2 regions of the Rhizobium grahamii genome follow, and region 2 is predicted to be linked to the other one. Evidence: riboswitches for the same ligand, from Rfam matches in the RefSeq annotation. Region 2 holds a riboswitch; the other holds the start of a gene.
The links. Region 2 has a riboswitch for thiamine pyrophosphate ahead of thiM (hydroxyethylthiazole kinase). Riboswitches for the same ligand answer to the same signal wherever they lie in the genome.
Positions count from the first base shown of each region.

Region 1 (7,241 bases), on a different replicon from region 2:
GGACCGGGTGCGTCGGTGAGGCTAGCGCCAATGTGTAGAGCAGGACGGCTTCATCATAGCCCTGCCAGCGCCAACGCAGAAATCCACTGCCCGGCTTCCAGCCCATGCAGATGGTCTCGCCCTTGTTCAGCGCCCAATGCCAGTCGATCCGTTCATAGACAAGCGTTGTCAGCCGTCTGATGTCAGCCTCGGTCTCATCGGGACCGTCGAAATAGCTTGCCGCCGTCAGCATGCCGGCCACGAGCAACGTCGTATCGATGGTCGAAAGCTCGCTGTTCCAGGCACGATGGCCAGTATCCATGTGCAGGAAATGGTAGAAAAAGCCCTTGTAGCCGATCGCGTGCCGTTCCCGGCCTTGATGTCCCTCGGCGAAGAAACAAAGCGTCTTTTTCGTCCGCCGAGCCGCCTCGGTTCGCTCCATCCATCCGCGCTCGACGGCCACGGTGTAGGAGGACAGTGCAAAGCCGACCGCCGCAATGCTGCAGGGCACGCCGGCAACGGACGTATCGGCGACAAGTCCGTTCTCCGGATTGTCGTGTTTCAGGAAATAGCTGAACGCGGCTTTCTGCAACCTGTCGATCAGTGCGCTATCCGCCTCGTCGGTCCGTTGTAGCATGCGCTCTAGCCTAGTTTGTTTTCCTGTCCTGTGTTCACCATGTGGAAACGGTCAGCGCAAATCAATCCTTTTTGAGTTGGTTGCGGCGATCCATTGTCGCGTCCTTTTTTCGGGGTTCTCGTTCAAGGTTATGTCGGTCACGACAGCGGCGCTGTCGGCGCCGTGCTCGAAGACGCCGTCGATGCGATCGATATTCAGCCCGCCGATCGCAACCAGCGGCAGATCGCCGACAAGCGATCTCCAGTGACGAAGCCGTTCCAGACCCTGTGGCGCCCATTTCATCTGTTTGAGTATCGTCGCGTAGATGGGGCCGAGCGCGATATAATCGGGCTCTACGGCAAGCGCTGCCGTCAGCTCTACTGCGTCGTGGGTCGAGACGCCGAGCTTCACTCCCGCGCTTCGGATCGCTCCGAGATCAGCATCCGCGAGATCCTCCTGTCCGAGATGAATGAAATCGCAGCCCTCCTCGATCGCAAGACGCCAGTAATCGTTGACGATCAGCTGGCACCGATCGGCGGCGCAGATGGCCTTTGCATTGCGGATCTCTGTGCGTATTTCCGTTTCACTGCGATCCTTGATCCGCAACTGCACGAGTTTGACACCGAGCGGCACGAGGCGGGCTACCCAGTCCGAACTGTCGACGATTAGGTAAAAGGGATCAAGTTTCATGCAAAGACTGCCTTTCCGATGACGGGTGTGGACGGTACTGCCATGTCGCGCGGCTCAAGCATTCCGGCCTCGTAGGCTTGCCTTCCTGCCTCGATCGCTTTGGCGAAAGCACTCGCCATGGCCACCGGATCGCCGGCGCCGGCTACGGCTGTATTGAGCAGGACGGCATCGAAGCCAAACTCCATGACCGCAGTGGCGTGCGATGGCCGTCCGATGCCCGCATCGACGATAAGCGGAACCTCGGGGAAATGGGCACGTATCGCCCTCAACGCTGACGGATTGAGCGGGCCGGCGGCGCTGCCGATCGGCGCGCACCAGGGCATCAGCACCTTGCAGCCCGCTTCCACCAGCCGCTCGGCGACGACGAGGTCGTCTGTGGTGTAGGGGAAGACCTCGAAGCCTTCGCCTGTGAGGATGCGGGCGGCTTCGACGAGGCCGAAAACATCCGGCTGCAACGTGTCGTGGTTGCCGATGACCTCCAGCTTGATCCAGTTCGTCGCGAAGACCTCGCGCGCCATCTTCGCCGTCAGCACGGCCTCCGATACGCCATGGCAACCGGCGGTGTTCGGCAGGACGCGGACGCCGAGCCCGCGGATCATCTCGAAGAAGGCGCCGCCGTTGCGGCCGCCCGCAGCTTCACGACGGAGAGAGACTGTCACGATTTCCGTTTCAGACTGCCGGACCGCTTCAGAGAGTTTCGCGGGCGAGGGGTATCGGGCGGTGCCCAGTAGTAGCCGGGACTCGACGTCGACTCCATAGAATGTCGGCATCGTCAGCCTCCCTGCATGGGAGACAGGATCTCGATCCTGTCGTTATCGTTGAGCGCACAATCCTGGCGATCCTCGCGATGGACGAGTTCGCCGTTCACCGCGGTTGCCAGCCAGTCCCCTTCGTAATCCAGCGACGTCAGCAACTCTGATAGCGTCGACGCTCCGTTGTCCTGGGGTTCTCCGTTGACGATCAATCTCATTGGGATCGGTCTCCTCTGGGCTGGTCACTGAAGGCGAGGTTCACTGCTTCCGCCGCCATCGTAGGCGCCAGCAGGAAGCCGTGGCGGTAGAGACCGTTCAGCGAGATGACGTTGCCGTGGCGGGCGACGCGCGGGAAATTGTCGGGGAAGGCCGGCCGAATGCCAGCGCCGGTTTCTATCACGATGGCATCGGCAAAAGCCGGATGCAGGGCATAAGCCGCATTCAGCAGTTCCATCAGGGACCGGGCGGCGATCGGGCCTGAAAATTCCGTCTCGATCATCGTGGCACCGACCATGAAAAGGCCATTGCCGCGGGGAACGATATAGACGGGAATGCGCGGATGCAGCAGGCGAACGGGCCGGGCAAGTGTGACTTCGTCGGTCTTGAGGTAGAGCATCTCGCCTCTAACGCCACGCAAGCCGGGGAGGGTTCCAATGCGGGCCGCGCCGGTACAATCGATAACGCGATCGTAGCAGTCATTCCCGTTGGCCTCGGCCGTGAAAATGACGCCCGCAGCTTTCAGATTGGCGCGGAGCGCCATCAAGACCTGCCGCGGATCGAGATGGGCTTCGCGGGGGAAGAACAGACCCTCGCGAAAGCGGCCGGCAAGACTGGGCTCCAGCGCAGCGATCTCTGCCTCGTCAACCCACTGATACCCCGTCGTTCGGCCAGCGAACCGCTTCAGCTCGCTGTGGTCGCGCGGCGGCGCGACCACCAGAGTACCGTTTCTTTTTACCAGCTCAGGCAGGATCGCCTCCCAGCGATCGGCGGTGTCCTCGCCTCTCTGCAGCACCGAGGCGTCGGCGCTTTCGCGCTCGCACCAGGGCGCGAGCATTCCGCCGGCGAGCCAGGAGGCCGCGCCGGCGAAGGTCGCCTGCCGCTCCAACACCGTGACGTCGGCGCCGCGGTTTTGTAGCTCCCACGCCACGGTAAGGCCGGCGACGCCGGCCCCTTTGACAAGAACACGCATCTCAGCCGGCCGCGCCGGCATCGACAGCCATGTAGAGGTCGCCGCCGTCGCGATACTTGGCCGCCATGGCGTCCAGACCCTCTTTCTGCGCCTCGGCGCGGATGTCGTGGGAAATCCGCATCGAGCAGAATTTCGGGCCGCACATGGAGCAGAAATGCGCGACCTTGTGCGCCTCCTTGGGCAGCGTCTCGTCGTGGAAGCTGCGGGCGGTTTCCGGATCGAGCGAGAGGTTGAACTGGTCCTCCCAGCGGAACTCGAAGCGGGCGCGCGACAGCGCGTCGTCGCGCAGTTGCGCGGCCGGGTGCCCCTTGGCGAGATCGGCGGCGTGGGCGGCGATCTTGTAAGTGATGACGCCGGTTTTCACGTCGTTGCGGTCCGGCAGGCCGAGATGCTCCTTCGGCGTGACGTAGCAGAGCATTGCCGTGCCGAACCAGCCGATCATCGCAGCACCGATGCCCGATGTGATGTGGTCGTAGCCCGGCGCGATATCGGTCGTGAGCGGTCCGAGCGTATAGAACGGCGCCTCGCCGCAGACGGCGAGCTGCTTGTCCATATTCTCCTTGATCTTGTGCATCGGCACATGGCCGGGCCCTTCGATCATCACCTGGCAATCCTTCGCCCATGCGATCTTCGTCAGCTCGCCCAGCGTTTCCAGCTCGGCGAATTGTGCTGCGTCGTTGGCGTCGGCGATCGAGCCGGGGCGCAGGCCGTCGCCCAGCGAGAAGGAGACGTCATAGGCGCGGCAGATGTCGCAGATCTCCTCGAAATGCTCATAGAGGAAGCTCTCGCGGTGATGATGAAGACACCACTTGGCCATGATCGAGCCGCCGCGCGAGACGATGCCGGTGACGCGGTTGACGGTCAGCGGGATGTAATGAAGCCGCACGCCGGCATGGATGGTGAAATAGTCGACGCCCTGCTCGGCCTGTTCGATCAGCGTGTCGCGATAGACTTCCCAGGTCAGGTTCTCGGCGATGCCTTCGACCTTCTCCAGCGCCTGGTAAAGCGGCACCGTGCCGATCGGCAGCGGCGAGTTGCGGATGATCCATTCCCGGATGTTGTGGATGTTGCGGCCGGTGGAGAGATCCATGACCGTATCGGCGCCCCAGCGCGCCGCCCAGACCATCTTCTCGACCTCTTCGGCCATCGAGGAGGTGACGGCGGAGTTGCCGATATTGGCGTTGATCTTCACCAGGAAATTGCGGCCGATGATCATCGGCTCGGCTTCGGGATGGTTGATGTTGGCGGGGATGATGGCGCGGCCGGCGGCGACTTCCTGGCGGACGAATTCCGGGGTGACGTGATCGGGAATATGGGCGCCGAAGCTCTCGCCGTCGCGGATCATGGCTTCGGCCTTCGCCTTGCGGCCGAGATTTTCGCGGATGGCGATGAATTCCATCTCGGGCGTGATGATGCCTGACCGGGCATAGGCGAGCTGGGTCACGGCCTTGCCGTCCTTGGCGCGCAACGGCTGGCGCTTGGCGGGGAATTCTGGCGTCAGGCGCTCGCCACTGGCAAAGCCGTTATCCTCCGGGCGTATCTGCCGGCCGTGATAGGCTTCGACGTCGCCGCGGGCGAGAACCCAGTCGCGCCGCAACGCCGGAAGGCCCCGTTCGATGCTGATATCGGCACCCTCGACGGTGTAGATGCCGGAGGAATCATAGACCGTGACCGGCGGCTCGCCGGAGGTGGGGTGGACGCTGATCTCGCGCATGGGAACGCGGATATCGGGGTGGATCTCGCCCGGGATATAGATCTTGCGGGAGGCAGGCAGCGGGCCGGTGGTGACTGTGGGGGTGATGGTCTTTGCGGCGATATTCATGGTTTGAGGCTCCAAGTTTGCGATTGGAGACCCAGTCCTCAGCCGGAATGATGAAAAGACGCCAGCACGGATTCCACGCGGGAATCCCGGCCTTCGAGCGCTTGCACCGTCCCTACGCCAGTATGAACTGGATCAGGTTCAACGGGTCACTGCGCCACGAAAGGCCTAAGCCTTTTCGCCAGCAGTATCTCAGCCCCTTGCCGGGACCCCCCTGGTGAATGCCTCAACGGTAGGCCGGGTGATCCGAATCGTCAAGCACCGGTCCGGAGATACGGAATCATCTAATGGAAAGCGGCGGAAAAAAGCTGCGACGCTCTGTAGGAAATAGCTATGAGAATCAGTGGTTTGCGATTTCTCGCCAAAACACGAAAGCAGTGGCGCCACTTTGGCAGAACCTAGAAACACAAAAGCCTCGGAAAACCGAGGCTTGAAGCGTCTTTAGGAAAATTTGGAGCGGGCGAAGGGGTTCGAACCCTCGACCCCAACCTTGGCAAGGTTGTGCTCTACCACTGAGCTACACCCGCTCATAATCCCGACGGCCTGTGGTAGTTTGGAGGACCGTGGGCGCCACCTTGCGGCGACGGGCGCTATATCGCCCAAACGATTCTCAAATGCAACAGGGAAATGACGCAAAGGCGAAGAAAAATATCCAGGCCAGACGCAGATCGGTCGAGAAGGCCGCAAATGCAGGCGAAAGCGACGGGTGTGAACATTGCAAAAGATCGATACGGGACTTAATCAGGACCTGTAGCTAGACCCAGACAGGACTCGAAATGACCGACGTCACACCCAAGACCGCCGACGATCTATTCACGTTTCTGGATGGGCTGGGCATCAAGCACAGCACGAAGACTCATGCTCCGGTCTTCACCGTTGCCGAATCCGTTGCCCTGCGAGACGAGATTCCGGGTGGGCACACGAAGAACTTGTTCGTAAAGGACAAAAAGGATCAGTTCTTCCTGCTCACGGTCGAAGAAAACGCAACGGTCGACCTGAAGACGGTCCATACGCTGATCGGCGCAGCGAGCAAGGTGTCCTTCGGCAAGCCGGAAAAGCTCCTGGAATATCTCGGCGTCGTGCCCGGCTCCGTGACCGCGTTTGGCGCCATCAATGATACCGGCGGCAATGTCACCTTCATTCTCGATGCGGAGCTGATGAAAGAGGATATCGTCAACTGCCATCCGCTTTCGAACGATGCCACAACCTCGATCGGCAGCGCGGATCTCGTTCGATTTATGGAAGCGACGGGCCACAAGCCGCTTGTCTTGAAAGTGACGTCCTGACATACGATTTTAGCGCTAGAAAAGCCGGCTGACCGGCACGGCGGGAGATACCCATGAGCGGCAACGACAACCCTTACAGCAATTCCTATGGCCAGATGTCCGCTTCGGCGAGTTTTGGAGCGGCGCCGGCTGCTGCCGGTGGCTACATCAAGGACACGACCACCGCGACCTTCGCGAAGGATGTCATCGAGGAGTCCCGTAACCAGCCGGTACTCGTCGATTTCTGGGCGCCCTGGTGCGGTCCCTGCAAGCAGCTGACGCCCGTTATCGAAAAGGTCGTGAATGAGGCCGAGGGACGCGTCAAGCTGGTGAAGATGAACATCGACGATCATCCGTCGATCGCCGGCCAGCTCGGTATTCAGTCCATTCCCGCGGTCATCGCCTTCGTCGGCGGGCGTCCGGCGGATGGTTTCATGGGAGCCGTGCCTGAAAGCCAGATCCGTGAGTTCATCGATCGTGTTGCCGGTCCGGCCGGAGCTGATCAGGCGGCCGAGATCGAGGCGGTGCTGAAGGAAGCCGACGAGCTGCTCGCCGGTGGAGACGTCAACGGCGCCGCGCAGCTCTACGGCGCAGTCATGCAGGCAGATCCTGAGAATGCCAAGGCGCTTGCCGGCATGGCAAACTGCATGATTGCCGCAAACCAGCATGAACGGGCTCGCGAAGCGCTCACGGACCTTCCCGAAACGATAGCCAACGATGCCGCGATACAGGCGGTTCTCAAAAAGCTTGAGCAGATCGAAGAAGCCCGCAAGCTCGGCGATCCGGTTGCGCTCGAACACGAGCTTGCGAACGATCCGGACGCTCACGAAGCCCGGCTAAAGCTTGCGAAAATCCGCAACGTCGAGGGCATGAGAGACGAGGCGGCGGACCATCTGCTCTACATCATGCGCAAGGACCGTAGCTTTGACGA
Region 1 covers NZ_CP043498.1:3,204,949-3,212,189, reverse strand. Annotated here, with positions in the region: gene FZ934_RS15520 (glucoamylase family protein) at 1-616, opposite strand, end outside; gene FZ934_RS15515 (thiamine phosphate synthase) at 668-1,285, opposite strand; gene FZ934_RS15510 (thiazole synthase) at 1,282-2,055, opposite strand; gene thiS (sulfur carrier protein ThiS) at 2,058-2,255, opposite strand; gene thiO (glycine oxidase ThiO) at 2,252-3,226, opposite strand; gene thiC (phosphomethylpyrimidine synthase ThiC) at 3,228-5,048, opposite strand; TPP riboswitch at 5,140-5,271, opposite strand; tRNA gene FZ934_RS15490 (tRNA-Gly) at 5,498-5,572, opposite strand; gene FZ934_RS15485 (prolyl-tRNA synthetase associated domain-containing protein) at 5,822-6,331, shown strand; gene trxA (thioredoxin) at 6,385-7,241, shown strand, end outside.
Region 1: it holds a riboswitch for thiamine pyrophosphate, as region 2 does, so the genes downstream of both, thiC (phosphomethylpyrimidine synthase ThiC) here and thiM (hydroxyethylthiazole kinase) in region 2, are expected to answer to the same signal.

Region 2 (7,241 bases):
ATCGCGACTGAAGGGACCGGGCAGACATCGACGAGCCGCGCGAGGCCGTCAAAGCCGATCGGTTGCTTGTGATCGGGTTTGGTGGCGGTCGCAAACACCGGTCCGATCCCGGCGTAATCGACGATGTCAGGATTCACAGCCGCTGCCAGCGCTTCGGTCTCGACCGAAAGGCCAAGGATCATATCGGGGCCGATGCGCTCGCGCGCAGCCAGCGCACCGAGATCGTCCTGGCCGATGTGGAGGCCATCGGCGCCGATGGCGATCGCCGCGTCGACGTCGTCGTTGACGATGAGTGCTGCGCCCGTGCCTGACAGCACGGCTTTCAATGCCAGGCCGGTCTCGATCATCCGCGCCGTGTCGGCATGCTTGTCGCGCAGCTGCACGATCGTCGCACCGCCTGCAACCGCCGCACGGGCCGTCTCGACCATGCCGATACCGGCACAGAGATCGGGATCAAGGACAAGGTACAGCGAGAGGTCGAACTGTTTCATGCTTGGCGGACCCTTGCGTGTCTGTCGAGGAATGCGCCGTCGATGCGCGCGAGGCTGTCGAGGAAGCGCACTGAGAACGAGCCCGGACCTTCTGCCTCGGTTGCAGCCGCCTCGCCGGCGACAGCAAACACCGCAAGCGCCGCGATCGTTGCTTCGAAGGGCGCATCGGGGTTGATGGCCGCAAACGCGCCGACCAGGCAGGTCAGGGAGCAACCCAGTGCCGTCACTTGAGGCATCCATGGCGAGCCACCATCGATGCGAACCGCCCTGGTCCCGTCGGTGACGAAATCCGTGGCGCCAGTAACGGCAACGACGGCTCGGTGCGTCTCTGCCAGGAGCCGCGCGGACGCTTCGGCCTGCTCGACGGGATCGCGGCTGTCGACACCCTGACCCCTGCTCGCGCCACCGGCGAGCGCGATGATCTCGGAGGCATTGCCGCGGATCACTGTGGGCTGAAGCTCGAGTAGTGACGCCACCGCTTCCCGCCGGAAAGCCGTGGCGTAATGGGCGACGGGATCGAGCACCCAGGGTTTATGATTGTCCCTTGCGGCGGTGGCAGCGGCACGCATGCCCCGCATCCATCCGGCGGACAGCGTTCCGATATTGATCGTCAGCGCGCCGGCAATGGCGGCGAACTCGCCCGCTTCCTCTTTGGCATGCACCATGGCAGGCGAAGCGCCGGTCGCCAGCAGCACGTTGGCTGCAATGTTCATCGCGACGAAATTGGTGATGCAGTGCACGAGCGGCGGCTGCGCGCGCAAGGCTTCAAGCAGTTTGCCTGGTGATGTCTGGTCTTGCATATTGCCCCTTTCAGCGGGGCGAGACGCGAGGGACGACACGCAAAGCGCGGGAAGTCCCGAGCGACTCCCTCCGCCAGCATTATCTGGTTCAGGTTCAAAGGGTACTTCTCAGCCCGCCTTCCGGCGTGCGCCCCTGTCTCTCATCGTGAATGTTTTCGCAGAGAAGGCTGGCCTTGTCATCTCAAAAATGACGGCTGCGACGGCTCAGAGACCGTTCTCCTTGATCGCCTCCATCGCCACGAAGGTCGACGTATTGGCCACGAAAGGCAGGCTGGAAATCTTCTCTCCAAGCACCTGGCGATAGTTGGCAATATCGGAGGTCCTGATTTTCAGAAGATAATCAAAGGCGCCTGCGATCATGTGGCATTCCTCGACCTCCTGCAGCTTCCGAACTGCTACGTTGAAGGCGTTCAACGCGTTCTCACGCGTATCCGACAGCTTGACCTCGGTGAAGGCGACGTGATTCTTGCCGAGTTTGTTGACGTCCACGATCGCGCGAAAGCCAAGGATATAGCCGTCTTCGATCAAACGTCGTAATCTGACCTGGCATGGCGTGTTGGAAAGACCGACGCGTTTCGCCAGGTCGGTAACGGACATCCGGCCATCGGACAGCAGGGCTTCGATAATCCTGTGGTCGAACTGGTCGATTTCTCTACTGTGGCTGGTTGTATTCACGTGAATTGCCCTCAAATTCCGCCAATCAATGGCGAATTATATTCAACAGGCATTCAAATCAAGTGAAATTGACTTCTCAAACCCTGTTAGCTTCAGGCCCTACGCGGATCAGGAGAAACATATGACGATCGTCGACGGCGCAGCGGCGCCCGGTGCCCCCACAGAGCAGGCTCACAACGCTGAAAATCCGTTCAGCGCATTTGCACCTACGATCCGCGAACAGAGCGATTTGCGTCGCGCAATCACGGCGGCTTACCGTACGCCTGAAACCGTATGCGTTCCACGCCTGGTCGAGGCTGCCGCACTTCCCGAGAAGGTCAGCAAGGCTGCTGCAGCAACGGCGCGCAAGCTGATCGAAGCGTTGCGTGCCAAGCACAAGGGCACGGGTGTAGAGGGACTGGTCCACGAATACTCGCTCTCCAGCCAGGAGGGGGTGGCGCTGATGTGTCTGGCCGAGGCGCTTTTGCGTATTCCGGATACGGCCACGCGCGACGCGCTTATCCGCGACAAGATTTCCGAAGGTGACTGGAAGGCGCATATTGGCGGCGGCAGGTCTCTCTTCGTCAACGCCGCAACCTGGGGTCTTGTCGTGACCGGCAAGCTCACGTCGACCGTCAATGATCGCAGCCTTTCGGCGGCGCTTACCCGCTTGATCGCGCGTTGCGGCGAGCCGGTGATCCGGCGCGGCGTCGATATGGCCATGCGCATGATGGGAGAGCAGTTCGTCACCGGCGAAACCATCGATGAAGCGCTCCAGCGCGCGCGCCCGCTCGAACAGCGCGGTTTCCGCTATTCCTACGACATGCTCGGGGAGGCCGCGACCACGGCTGCTGATGCCGAGCGCTATTACAAGGACTATGAGGCGGCGATCCATGCCATCGGCAAGGCCTCCGACCGCAGAGGGATCTACGAGGGGCCGGGCATCTCGATCAAGCTCTCGGCCCTGCATCCGCGCTATGTCCGCGCGCAAGGCGCACGCGTCATGGGTGAGTTGCTGCCCAAGGTGAAGGCGCTGGCCCTGATCGCCAAGTCGTACGATATCGGCCTCAACATCGACGCCGAGGAAGCCGATCGCCTCGAGCTGTCGCTGGATATTCTCGAGTCCCTTTGCCTCGACGAGGATCTGGCTGGTTGGAACGGCATGGGCTTTGTCGTGCAGGCCTATGGCAAGCGCTGCCCGATGGTGCTTGATTACATCATCGACCTAGCCCGTCGTGCTGGGCGTCGTATCATGGTTCGTCTCGTCAAGGGTGCTTACTGGGACGCAGAAATCAAGCGTGCGCAGGTCGACGGTCTGGCTGACTTTCCGGTCTTCACCCGCAAGATCTACACCGATGTGTCCTACATCGCCTGCGCCAAGAAGCTGCTTGCTGCGACCGATGCGGTCTTCCCGCAGTTCGCCACCCACAATGCCCAGACGCTCGCGACGATCTATCAGATGGCGGGCTCGGATTATTACGTCGGCAAGTACGAGTTCCAATGCCTTCACGGCATGGGCGAGCCGCTCTACGACGAGGTCGTTGGCCGCCAGAACCTGAACCGTCCGTGCCGCATCTATGCGCCCGTCGGGACTCACGAGACGCTGCTGGCGTACCTCGTCCGGCGTCTATTGGAAAACGGTGCAAACTCCTCCTTCGTCAACCGCATCGCCGACCCCAATGTATCGATCGACGAGCTGGTTGCCGACCCGGTCGAGATTGTCGCGAAGATGCCTGTTGTCGGCCAGAAGCACGAAAAGATCGCGCTTTCCGCAGGCCTCTATGGCGCCCGCAAGAACTCCAGTGGTCTCGATCTCTCGAACGAGACGACACTGGACGAACTTACGGCTTCCCTCGAACGCAGCGCGGCGGCAAGCTGGACCGCATCGGTCGGTGCCGCAGCCGCAGGTCCTGCGCGTGAGGTTCGCAATCCGGCAGACGAGAGAGATATCGTCGGTTCCGTGCGGGAAGCGACTGCCGAGGAAGTCGCTGCAGCTGCAGCTCTTGCGCTGAAGGCGGCGCCATCATGGTCCGCAGTCGCACCCGTCGAACGGGCCAGTGCGCTGGAACGAGCCGCCGATCTCATGGAAGAGCGGATGGAGGTCCTCCTCGGCTTGATCATGCGTGAGGCAGGCAAGTCGGTTCAAAACGCAATCGCCGAAGTTCGCGAAGCCGTCGACTTTCTGCGCTACTACAGCGAGCAGGCCCGACGCACCCTCGGTCCTTCGCATGCATCGCTCGGCCCGGTCGTCTGCATCAGCCCCTGGAACTTCCCGCTGGCTATCTTCACCGGCCAGGTTGCCGCTGCTCTGGTTGCCGGCAACCCCGTGCTTGCAAAACCAGCGGAAGAAACACCGCTGATCGCTGCCGAGGCTGTCCGCATCTTGCATGAGGCAGGCATTCCGGCCGATGTACTGCAGCTGATCCCCGGTGACGGGCGCGCGGGCGCCATGCTTGTTGCTGCGCAGGAGACGGCAGCCGTGATGTTTACTGGCTCCACGGAGGTTGCCCGGATCATTCAGGCAGAGCTCGCAAAGCGGCTCTCCACCGATGGTAAGCCAATTCCGTTGATCGCCGAGACCGGCGGTCAGAACGCGATGATCGTTGACTCCTCGGCGCTTGCCGAACAGGTCGTCGGTGATGTCATCGCGTCCGCTTTCGACAGCGCCGGTCAGCGCTGCTCGGCTCTTCGCGTGTTGTGCCTGCAGGAAGATGTTGCCGACCGCACCCTAACGATGCTGAAGGGCGCGCTGCGTGAACTGAACATCGCAAATACCAATCGGCTTTCGGCCGATATCGGCCCTGTCATCACCGCAGAGGCCAAGGATATCATCGAGACGCATGTGAAGGCGATGCATGGCCTTGGTTGCCCCGTCGAACGCGTCGAGCTGCCGGCAGCGACCGACGTCGGAACTTTCGTCGCGCCGACGATCATCGAGCTCCGCCAGCTATCCGACTTGAAGCGGGAGGTCTTCGGGCCTGTGCTCCACGTCATCCGCTGGCGCCGACAGGATCTCGACCGGTTGATCGACGATATCAACGACACCGGTTACGGCTTGACCTTCGGTCTGCATACACGCCTCGATGAAACGATTGCTCACGTTACCTCGCGGGTGAAGGTCGGCAATGTTTACGTCAACCGCAACGTGATCGGAGCCGTTGTCGGCGTTCAGCCGTTCGGTGGTCGTGGATTGTCGGGTACCGGGCCGAAGGCCGGTGGTCCGCTTTATCTCGGCCGTCTGGTGAAGAATCCGCCAATTCCGCCGCAGTACAGCTCTGTCTATAGCGATCCGGGTCTCTCGGATTTCGCCAAGTGGCTCGACCAGAAGGGCCTGGCGGACGACGCCGAGATGGCGCGCAACCTGGGCAGCCAGTCGGCGCTTGGCCTGGAAAGCGAATTGCCGGGCCCAGTCGGCGAACGCAACCTCTATGCCTTGCATCCCCGTGGCACGATCTACTGCCTTCCTATCTCGGAGATCGGCTTGCGCCGGCAGATTTCGTCCGTCCTCGCAACCGGCAACAGCGCCGTCGTCGAATGCGATGACCGATTGCGCTCAAGCCTCGATGGCCTGCCGGCGACGGTGTCGAACAGGGTGGTCTTCAAGGATGCCGCCTCTGCCGGCGCAAGCTTCGCAGGCGTCTTGATCGAGGGCGAGGGCGCGCATCTGACAGCGATGCTGAACAAGATCGCGGCCATGCCCGGTCCATTGCTGCTGACGCAGTCGGCGTCGTCTGACGAGCTTGCACGCGATCCGGATGCCTATTGCCTCAACTGGCTGTTGGAAGAGGTGTCGACCTCGATCAACACCGCGGCGGCCGGCGGCAACGCAAGCCTGATGTCGATCGGCTGATCGAACGTAGATTATGGCCGCAACGCGTGCTCAAACGATCGCGTTGCGGCCATCGATGCTCAGGTCGGAGTAGGGGCAGGTCTCGGCAGGAGTTTGCCTTGGACCAGCAACAGCGCGGTTCCGATTGCTATAGCACCCACTACCACATTTGCGACGACAAACAGGATCGGCGCGAGGATATGCAGTGCGCCTGATGGGTCGCTCCGCGTTACCATCTTGCTTGCCGCAGTCGATAGCGCCGTCACGCCGAAGGTGAAGGCCCAGTAGGATGCCGCGAAGGGCTGCCGCCGGATCCATGGCAGCAATCGCAACATCAGCAGAAGCTGAAGGATCGCGTAGCCCAGCATGGCGTGAGCGAGCATATCAGGTGTTCCGGTCGTGACGCTGAGATAGGCAACGCAGCCGACTGCGGGCGGCGCAAGCTGGATGCCAAGGGTCGGGCGCAACGGTTCAGCCAGAGGTTGAGCGTTGTACAGGCGGTTCAGCAGTACGGACTCGATCGCCAGCCACGAAAAGAAGCCGGCGCCGAAAGCAAGCTGGCCCCAGTCGGGCGAGCCGAACGCGGATACCGCTATCGCCATAACGAAGGAACCGGCAACCGTCGGCAGGTAAAGCACCGCCGTTGTAGCCGCTGGATCGCGATCGCCGCGCCAGAGTATACCGGTCCGCCAGAGAGCGAAGACCAGAGTGAAGATCGCGCCGGCGGCAAACAGCACCAACGCGGCAGCATGGCTGTAAGGTTGCAGCACGATCGCTATTAGCATGGTGGAAACGCCGATGAGGCCGATGAAGCAGCATTGCACCGGATGCTGCGCTTCGACAGCAACGGCTTTGGCGTCGATCAGCCATTTGCCGGCGTAGAGAAGAATGAGCAGCAGCCACACCACGCCTGCCACGATCCCGATGGCCTCGCCAATCTGCGGCGGCAAGTTCCAGATTGGAGCCGCGGCACGCCAGCTGTTCGTCAGGCCCGCCAATCCGAGCACGATGCCGAAGAAAGCTGCCGGGATGCGCGGCATCCGGACATGCACGCCTGTCACGTCGAGTGGAGGTTTGGCTGAAGTGTCGGACATGCGAGAGTATCCTTTGCCGCGATCGTGGCCGGCAGCATCGGTTACTCCGGGATGAGTGACAAGAGGTTGCTTGCCTTTATCTCCGCTGCCTCTTGCCATCGAAGAACAGAAGCATGGCGAGACCGACCAAACCGGCAGCAGCAGCTATCAGCGCGGTACCCGAATAGCTGCTTGTGGCCGTTCCCAGCGCGAAGAGCAGAGCGCTCAGCCCGGCGCTCAGAAAGAGGTTGACCGAGATAAGCGCGCTTCCGAGGCCGGGACGCTCCGCGATGAGATCCTGGAGATAGGTGATCGGAATGCTGATCAGCGCGGCCGCACCGATCCCGCTGAAAATCGTGAGCGCAAAGACGTGCCAGGGTGCGGATGCCAGACC
Region 2 covers NZ_CP043499.1:202,067-209,307, forward strand. Annotated here, with positions in the region: gene thiE (thiamine phosphate synthase) at 1-491, opposite strand, end outside; gene thiM (hydroxyethylthiazole kinase) at 488-1,291, opposite strand; TPP riboswitch at 1,340-1,436, opposite strand; gene FZ934_RS19845 (Lrp/AsnC family transcriptional regulator) at 1,496-1,966, opposite strand; gene putA (trifunctional transcriptional regulator/proline dehydrogenase/L-glutamate gamma-semialdehyde dehydrogenase) at 2,088-5,795, shown strand; gene tehA (dicarboxylate transporter/tellurite-resistance protein TehA) at 5,855-6,868, opposite strand; gene FZ934_RS19860 (MFS transporter) at 6,945-7,241, opposite strand, start outside.